DNA from 2 places in the Bradyrhizobium sp. MI1.4 genome. Region 1 is predicted to be linked to the other one. Evidence: predicted binding sites of a transcription regulator. Region 1 holds the regulator's gene; the other holds the start of a gene.
What was found. The regulator HrcA, encoded in region 1, represses chaperone genes, less so after heat shock. The targets are predictions, from matches to a motif close to GTTAGCACTCNCNNNNNGNGAGTGCTAAC.

Region 1 (4,417 bases):
CGCGCGAGCAATGGCCGGCCGCCTTCACCCGCTTCCGCGCGGTCCGCGACGGCATCCAGCCGAAGGGCTAGCAGCATCCGCAAGCGGGAGAGGTGCACCGAACCCGCGGCTCAAGCCCAACCACTCACCAAAGCCGGCTGCATTTTCGGGCTTCTGTTCGTATACGAACGGAACTAGGCTCCCCTTCCGTTGAGTTCATCCTGGAGGGAGGCGAATGATGCTGGATCGGCGACAAGTCTTGGCGGCGCTCGGGACGAGCGCGCTCGTGGCGCTCGCGCCCACGGCAATTCTGGCAGCGGCATCGATCAAGCCGGACGATGCATCCGCGCTGCTCGTGATCGACGTGCAGAACTGCTTCCTGCCCGGCGGCAGCCTTGCCGTGAAGGAAGGCGAGCAGGTGGTGCCCGTCATCAACAAGATCTCGAAAGCATTTTCGAATGTGGTGATGACGCAGGACTGGCACACGCAAGGCCATATTTCCTTTGCGTCAGTCCACGCCGGCAAGAAGCCGTTCGAGACCGTCGATCTTCCCTACGGCAAGCAGGTGCTGTGGCCCGACCATTGCGTGCAAGGCACCGACGGCGCCGCGCTGTCGAAAGACCTTGCGATCCCGCACGCCGAGCTCATCATCCGCAAGGGTTTTCACAAGGACGTCGACAGCTATTCGGCCTTCCTCGAAGCCGACGGCAAGACCTCGACCGGTCTCGCCGGCTATCTGAAGGCGCGCAAGATCAAGCGCGTCTTCGTCGCGGGGCTGGCGACGGATTTCTGCGTCGCCTGGACCGCGCTCGACGCGCGCAAGGCGGGCTTCGAGGTCTATGTGGTGGAAGACGCCTGCCGCGGCATCGACAATCAGGGTTCGCTGGCAAAAGCCTGGGCCGACATGGCCAAGGCCGGCGTGAAGCGGATTCAGTCCGCAGATATCGCGGCGAGCGCCTAGGCCCGGTCAAAAAACTGCAAGACCCTCATCCTGAGGAGCGCGCTTCTCCGCGCGCGTCTCGAAGGATGAAGGCCCCGCTGCAGCAGCGCGACCTGCATGGTTTGAGACGGCGCTGACGCGCCTCCTCCCCATGAGGATCAACTAGTTGGCCGCGCCGTTCGGCTCGTTGCTGTTGGCAGCCGGCGCGGCCTTGGCGCCACCCTTGGCGACACCGACCAAGGCGGGACGCAGCACGCGCTCGCCGATGGTGTAGCCGGCCTGCATGACCTGCACGACGGTGCCCGCGGGCACCGACGCATCGGCCACCTCGAACATCGCCTGCTGGAAGTTCGGGTCGAACTTCTGGCCCGAGGGGTCGAACTTCTTCACGCCGTGTTTTTCCAGCGCGCTGAGCAGCGAGCGCTCGGTCAGCTCGACGCCCTCGATCAGCGAGGCGAGGCCTGCATCGGCCGCCGCACGGGCTTCGGCCGGAACGGCATCGAGCGCGCGCTGCAGGTTGTCGGCGATGTCGAGCACGTCGCGGGCAAAGCCGGTGATGCCGTAGAGGCGGGCATCCGCGACCTCCTTGGTGGTCCGCTTGCGCAAATTCTCCATCTCGGCCAGCGTCCGCAGCATGCGGTCGCGCGCCTCGGCGACTTCCTTCTGCAGAAGCTCGACGGAGCCGGGCTCGGGATCGTCAGGCATGATGTAGGGTTTTGACACCACGGGCTCGCCGGCCGCAGCACTCGTGTCTTCGGGTTGCCGGTCTCGATCGGTCATCGGCTCTCTTTTCGCATTCGTCTCAGGGGGTTTCTGGCCCGGATATCGTGCTTCGGGCGGCGAAAATCAAGCGCCCGTGATCGGCCCGGCCGCCGGTCAGCCCCCCAAGAGCCGGCTGACGATGCGGGCAGCGTAGTCCACGGTGGGGATCACGCGGGCATAATTCAGCCGCGTCGGCCCGATCACGCCCAAAACGCCGACGATATGGCCGGCGGCGTCCCGATAAGGCGAGATGATGGTGGACGAACCCGACAGCGAGAACAGCTTGTTCTCACTGCCGATGAAGATCCGCACGCCTTCCGCGGTCTCGGCCCGGCCGAGCAGGTCGATCACGCCGCGCTTGGTCTCGAGATCGTCGAACAGCAGGCGAACGCGCTCGAGATCCTCCAGCGCATGCAAATCCTCGAGCAGATTGGCGTGGCCGCGGACGATGAGCTGACGATCCTCGTTCTCGCCGCCGGACCAGCTGGCGATGCCGGCCGAGATCACCTTGTGCGTCAGCTGATCGAGCTCGGTGCGCGCCTCTCCGAGCGCGGTCTCGAGCTCCAGCCGCGCCTCGGCCAAGGTCCGGCCTCGGATGCGGGCATTGAGGAAGTTGCCGGCTTCGGTCAACGCCGAGGATGGAACTCCCGGCGGCAGCGTCAACACGCGATTTTCGACCTGCCCGTCCTCGCCGACCAGGATCACCAATGCCTTTTCCGGTTCCAAGCGGACGAATTCGATATGTTTCAGCCGCGCATTGGATTTCGGCGTCAGCACGACCGCGGCCGCGCGGGTCAGGCCGGAGAGCCGCGTCAATGCCTCCTCGAGCGCAGCCTCCACCGATTGCGCGTGGCCGACGGAGGTCAACTGGCTCTGGATCGCCTGCCGTTCACTGTCATTGAGGTCGCCGACCTGCATCAGGGCATCGACGAAGAACCGCAGGCCGAGTTCCGTCGGCAATCGGCCGGCGGAGGTGTGCGGGGCGTAGATCAGGCCGAGCTGTTCCAGATCGGCCATGACGTTGCGGACCGAGGCGGGCGACAGCGGCATGGCAATCAGGCGCGAAATATTGCGCGAGCCCACCGGCTCCCCGGTCGCGAGATAGCTTTCGACGATTTGACGAAAGATGTCGCGGGAACGCTCGTTGAGCTGGGCGAGGCCCGCGCGCGGCGCGATCAGATGGATCGGATCGTGATGGGCCACAGACGGTAACTCCTCTAAGACACAGGTAATTTGTCTATCCCGGATGCTTCTGACAAGCGTGGCGTTGGCGGATTGGAAATCGGGGGTGAAGAAGGCCTCGATCTTCCCCCTTGCCGCCCACCCTCACCCCCCCTACAAGCACCGCCAACAGCCCTTTTCCGAGAGTTTTGGAGGATTTCCCATGCGGCCAAGCCGCCGTGCGCCCGACGAATTGCGCCCCGTGACGCTGGAGCGCGGCGTGGTCAAATATGCGGAAGGCTCGTGCCTGGTGAAATTCGGCGACACCCACGTGCTGGTCACCGCCACGCTGGAAGACCGCCTGCCGCCATGGCTGAAGGGCCAGGGCCGCGGCTGGGTCACCGCCGAATACGGCATGCTGCCGCGCGCGACCTCGGAACGCACCCGCCGCGAGGCCTCCGCCGGAAAGCAGAGCGGCCGCACCGTCGAAATCCAGCGCCTGATCGGCCGCTCGCTTCGCACCATCATCAATCTCGAAGCGCTCGGTGAGCGCCAGATCACGGTCGATTGCGACGTGCTCCAGGCCGACGGCGGCACCCGCACCGCCTCGATCACCGGTGCCTGGGTCGCGCTGGCCGATTGCGTCAGCTGGATGAAGGCGCGCAACATGGTCAAGGCCAATGTGTTGCGCGACAACGTCGCCGCGATCTCCTGCGGCATCTACAAGGGCACGCCCGTGCTCGACCTCGACTATGCCGAGGACTCCGAAGCCGACACCGACGCCAATTTCGTCATGACCGGCGATGGCCGCATCATCGAGGTCCAGGGCACCGCGGAACGCGAGCCGTTCACGGAAGCCGAGTTCCTGGCGTTGATGGCGCTGGCGCGCAAGGGCGTCGCGCGTCTCGTGGACTTGCAGAAACTGGCGGTAGCGTAGTCAATAGCCCGATGCACCGCCGAATCACCGGAAAGCTGGTCATCGCGACCCATAATCCCGGCAAGCTCGCCGAGATGAAGGAGCTGCTCGCGCCTTACGGCATCGAAGCAGTGTCGGCCGGCGAGCTCGGCCTTCCCGAGCCGGAAGAAACCGGAAACGATTTCCGCAGCAATGCCGCGATCAAGGCGATCGCGGCGGCGCAGGCAACGAAGCTGCCGTCTTTCGCCGATGATTCCGGCATCGTGGTCGACGCGCTCGACGGCGCGCCCGGCATCTACTCGGCGCGCTGGGCCGGCCCGAACAAGGATTTTGCCGCAGCGATGGCGCAGATCGAGCGTCTGTTGCAGGAGCGCGGCGCGACCACGCCGGCCAAACGCAAGGCGCACTTCGTTTCCGCGCTCTGCGTTGCATGGCCCGACGATCATCTCGAAGAGGTCGAGGGGCGCGTCGACGGCACGCTGGTGTGGCCGCCGCGCGGCACCGCCGGCTTCGGCTACGACCCGATGTTTTTGCCCGACGGCCATAGCCGCACCTTCGGCGAGATGGAGAGCATCGAGAAGCACGGACTGCCGCCGCTCGGTCTCGGCCTGTCGCATCGTGCCCGCGCCTTCGTGAAACTGGCGGAGATCTGCCTTGAG
Region 2 (4,417 bases), on a different contig from region 1:
CAGACGTCGAGCACGGCTGCGGTGACGGTCTTGCCCTGGCGTGTCTCCTTCAGGATCACGTCGGCATTGCCGTCCATCAACCCGTCGATCGAGGTGAAATAGCGCGTCTCGACGCCGCCGGGCGCCGTGGCCTTCGGCGCCAGCTTCATCTGGGCGGATGCGACCTCAGGCGAACCTGCAAGCAGAGCCGCCAGAACGGCCGTGGAGCAAAACACAAGCGCGCGCATCGACGAAATCCCTGAGGCAATGGGGCATGACCCGGAAAGTGTGAAGCGGTTTTCCGTTGAGATCAGGCCCAAACAATTCGAATCGGCGTCACCGTAGTGGGTTTTGGCTGCCGGTTGAATTGGAAAGCACGGGTCATGATCGGCAAAAAAGAAGGCCGCCCGGAGGCGGCCTTCGCAACACTGCAATGGAACGGACGGCTTAGAAGCCGCCCATACCGCCACCGGCCGGCATGCCGGAAGCGGCTTCCTTCTTCGGCGACTCCGCGACCATGGCCTCGGTGGTCACCAGCAGGCCGGCGATCGAGGCGGCGTCCTGGAGTGCGGTGCGCACCACCTTGGCGGGGTCGATGATGCCCTTCTCGACCATGTCGACATACTCCTCGGTCTGGGCGTCGAAGCCGAAGGTCTCGGACCTGTTCTCCAGGATCTTGCCGACGACGATCGAGCCTTCCACGCCCGCGTTCTCGGAGATTTGGCGGATCGGGGCTTCCAGTGCCTTCAGCACGATGTTGATGCCGGCCTGGACGTCGGCATTGGCGTTGGTCAGACGGCCGACCGCCTTCTTGGCGCGGAGCAGCGCGACGCCGCCGCCGGGGACGATGCCTTCCTGCACCGCGGCGCGAGTGGCGTTGAGCGCATCCTCGACGCGGTCCTTCTTCTCCTTGACCTCGATCTCGGTGGCACCGCCGACGCGGATCACCGCGACGCCGCCTGCGAGCTTGGCGAGGCGCTCCTGGAGCTTCTCACGGTCGTAATCCGAGGTGGTTTCCTCGATCTGGGCCTTGATCTGGCCGACGCGGGCCTCGATCTCGGGCTTCTTGCCGGCGCCCTTGACGATCGTGGTGTTCTCCTTGTCGATCACAACCTTGCCCGCGCGCCCAAGCATCTTCACCGTCACGCTCTCGAGCTTCATGCCGAGGTCTTCGGAGATCAGCTGGCCGCCGGTGAGGATCGCGAGGTCCTCGAGCATGGCCTTGCGGCGGTCGCCGAAGCCCGGCGCCTTGACGGCGGCGACCTTCAGGCCGCCACGGAGGCGGTTGACGACCAGGGTGGCCAGCGCCTCGCCCTCGACGTCCTCGGCGATGATGACGAGCGGCTTGCCCGACTGCACCACGGCTTCCAGCACGGGCAGCATGGCCTGCAGGCCGGACAGCTTCTTCTCGTGCAGGAGGATGTAAGCGTCCTCGAGTTCGGCCGTCATCTTCTCGGGGTTGGTGACGAAGTAGGGGCTGAGATAGCCGCGGTCGAACTTCATGCCCTCGACGATGTCCACCTCGGTATCGAGTGACTTGTTCTCCTCGACGGTGATGACGCCCTCGTTGCCGACCTTCTGCATCGCCTGCGCGATCATCTTGCCGATGGCGGCATCGCCGTTGGCCGAGATGGTGCCGACCTGGGCGACCTCGGAGGAGGCGGCGACCGGCTTGGCGCGCTTCTCGATGTCCTTGACGACGGCCGCGACCGCGATGTCGATGCCGCGCTTGAGGTCCATCGGGTTCATGCCGGCGGCAACCGACTTGGCGCCTTCGCGGACGATGGACTGGGCCAGCACGGTCGCGGTGGTGGTGCCGTCGCCGGCGAGGTCGTTGGTCTTGGAGGCGACCTCACGCACCATCTGGGCGCCCATGTTCTCGAACTTGTCCTCTAGCTCGATCTCCTTGGCGACGGTGACGCCGTCCTTGGTGATGCGGGGCGCGCCGAACGACTTCTCGATGAGCACGTTGCGGCCTTTCGGGCCGAGCGTCACCTTGACGGCGTTGGCGAGAATATCGACGCCGCGCAGCATGCGTTCGCGCGCGTCTCCGGAAAACTTGACGTCTTTGGCAGCCATGGTCTGCAATTCCTCTTCTTCGTGATGTGTCTTGCTTATTGGGTCGCCTCATTCCGGGGTCCGCGATCGAACCCGGCGGAATGATGCATGCCCGGATCGAGTGACCCGGGCATGCATTCAGCGGCCGTTCAGGCGTCTGGCCTTAGGCCATCACGCCCATAATGTCCGACTCCTTCATGATCAGGAGCTCATCGTTGTCGATCTTGACCTCGGTGCCCGACCACTTGCCAAACAGCACACGGTCGCCGACCTTGAGGTCGATCGGGATCAGCTTGCCGGCCTCGTCGCGGCCACCGGGGCCGACGGCGACGACTTCGCCCTGGGACGGCTTTTCCTTGGCCGTGTCCGGAATGATGATGCCGCCCTTGGTCTTTGACTCGGCGTCGATACGTTTGACCACGACACGGTCATGCAGCGGACGAAATTTGGATTTAGTCATGACGTTTCCCTTTGGAGGCTCGCTTCGGAAGGAGAGGAAGTGGGCGGGCGGCGCTTCCGTCCACCCTTCCCGAGGATCGATCGGCGCGCGTTAGCAATCCATCTTTCAGAGTGCTAATGGTGCGCCCGGGAATATGGCTTGGCCGCGATCCTGTCAAGCAAAGGTGGTTAAGCGATTGGTGAGACGGATATAGGATGGTGACATTGGAAACTTGTTCGGGGTGCCGGCGTATTAAAGGACGTCATTGCTCCGGCAGCGGTTTTGCGCTTGGCTGCGTAAGGGGTGCGGCCATGGTTTTGTCCGGGGGAATGCCATGATCAGTTCAGCTCACGCGCGCACGATCGCCAATCTGGCGGCGGCTTCTTGCCTGGCGCTGCTGCTTGGTGCCTGCGGCGGCGGCATGAGCCTGCCGTCCTTTTCTTCGTCCTCACCGCCCCCCGAGGCCGAGCCCGGCACCGGTCCGGAAATGCCCGCGTCGATCCGCGCCGACGAGATCGTCGGGCGCTGGGGCCTCGCCTCATTCCAGAACCCGGCCGACCGCGCCCGCACCGAGGCTGCCGCCCGGGCCCAATGCAAAAATCCTTACGTGATCACCGCCGGCTCCTCCGGCGGCGTGATCATGCATCTGGCGGACCAGGCAACACCGCAGGAACTGCGGCTGAAGGGTTCGCCCAGCGGCAAGAATTATATTGGGCCGGCGGGTCCGACGCCCGGCGAGCAGGACCGCGAAATCGTCTCCTTCGACGGCCGCGTCCTCATCACCCGCTTCATCGACAAGGACGCCGCCACCCGCTACGGCAACATGGTCTACGTCCGCTGCGCGCCGAGGGCGTAGTCTCTATCCTTCGTCATGCCCCGCGACCCGGCTACGCCAAGGCTTCGCCGGGGTTGAGGTCCAGGGGCGCCGAAGCTTTAGCGTAGGCGGCAGGCGGGGCATCCAGTACGCCGCAGCTTCTCGGCTCAATCATTGCCGTCTCTGGAATACTGGATCGTCCGCCTGCGCGGACGATGACAGCAGGGGACGATAGACAACAAAAAAACGCCGGCTTGCGCCGGCGTTCGTTATTCAGAGCGTCGCGTCCGTTCAGTCGAACAGCGCGTCGATGTCGTCCTGCGAGGCGTGGCCGACGTCGCCGGCGAGCTTCGGGCCGTTGAGAAGCTTGTCGTCATCGCTGCGAGTGTCGACCTGCGGCACGACGTGAGACTTGATCGCGTCGACACCGCCCCAGATTTCCATCATGGAATTGATGTGCTGCTCGATGAACTTCATCGTGCTCATGACCTTGCTGATGCGCTGGCCGGTCAGGTCCTGGAAGTTGCAGGCTTCGAAGATCGAGATGACGCGTTCCTGGATATCGTCGGCGAGCCGCTTCTGCTGATCGGCCGATTGCACCTTGGCCATCGCGCTGGCCGCCTGGTCGATCGACTCGGCGGCTTCGAGGATCTGCTGGGTCGCCTGTTCGGTGCCGCCGACGACCGCGCCGAGCTCGCCATTGACCTTGGCCATTTCGCCGCCGTCGAAGCTCTTGCCATGCAGTGTCGCGATCTCGCGCTTGGTGCGGTCGATGGCGTCGTGGATGAGGTCGAGCTCGACCTTCAGCTTCTCGCACTGCTCGATCTGCGCCCGGTAAGTATCGAGCATGGTACGGGCTTCGGAGAGCTCGTGGGCGGTGGAGGCGTCGATCGCCGCCATGGCGGCGCTGCCGGACAACGGCGCGGTGCCCTTCGCCATCTGCGTGCGGATCGCACGCAGCTCGGCCATGATCTCGCTATGCATCGGCGCAGCCTCCTCAATCATTTCGGGGCTGGGCATCTCGCCGACAATAGCCTCCTCGACACGAAAACGTTTGCGGTGAATAGCCATCAAGAACTCCCCCCACCTCACTCACGCGTCTTTGTAGGCAGAAGCGATTTAACACG

Region 2: a site for HrcA is predicted at 2,587-2,615, ahead of AC0L23_RS13050 (co-chaperone GroES). Genes of this name have one in related genera too.

What each region holds. Positions count from the first base shown of each region.
Region 1 covers NZ_JBVVPP010000064.1:21,186-25,602, forward strand. The annotation lists gene AC0L23_RS35675 (hypothetical protein) at 1-71, shown strand, start outside; gene pncA (bifunctional nicotinamidase/pyrazinamidase) at 218-940, shown strand; gene grpE (nucleotide exchange factor GrpE) at 1,082-1,699, opposite strand; gene hrcA (heat-inducible transcriptional repressor HrcA) at 1,796-2,884, opposite strand; gene rph (ribonuclease PH) at 3,066-3,779, shown strand; gene rdgB (RdgB/HAM1 family non-canonical purine NTP pyrophosphatase) at 3,791-4,417, shown strand, end outside; gene hemW (radical SAM family heme chaperone HemW) at 4,413-4,417, shown strand, end outside.
Region 2 covers NZ_JBVVPP010000009.1:73,352-77,768, forward strand. The annotation lists gene AC0L23_RS13040 (hypothetical protein) at 1-227, opposite strand, end outside; gene groL (chaperonin GroEL) at 427-2,058, opposite strand; gene AC0L23_RS13050 (co-chaperone GroES) at 2,201-2,497, opposite strand; gene AC0L23_RS13055 (hypothetical protein) at 2,811-3,332, shown strand; gene AC0L23_RS13060 (protein phosphatase CheZ) at 3,582-4,361, opposite strand.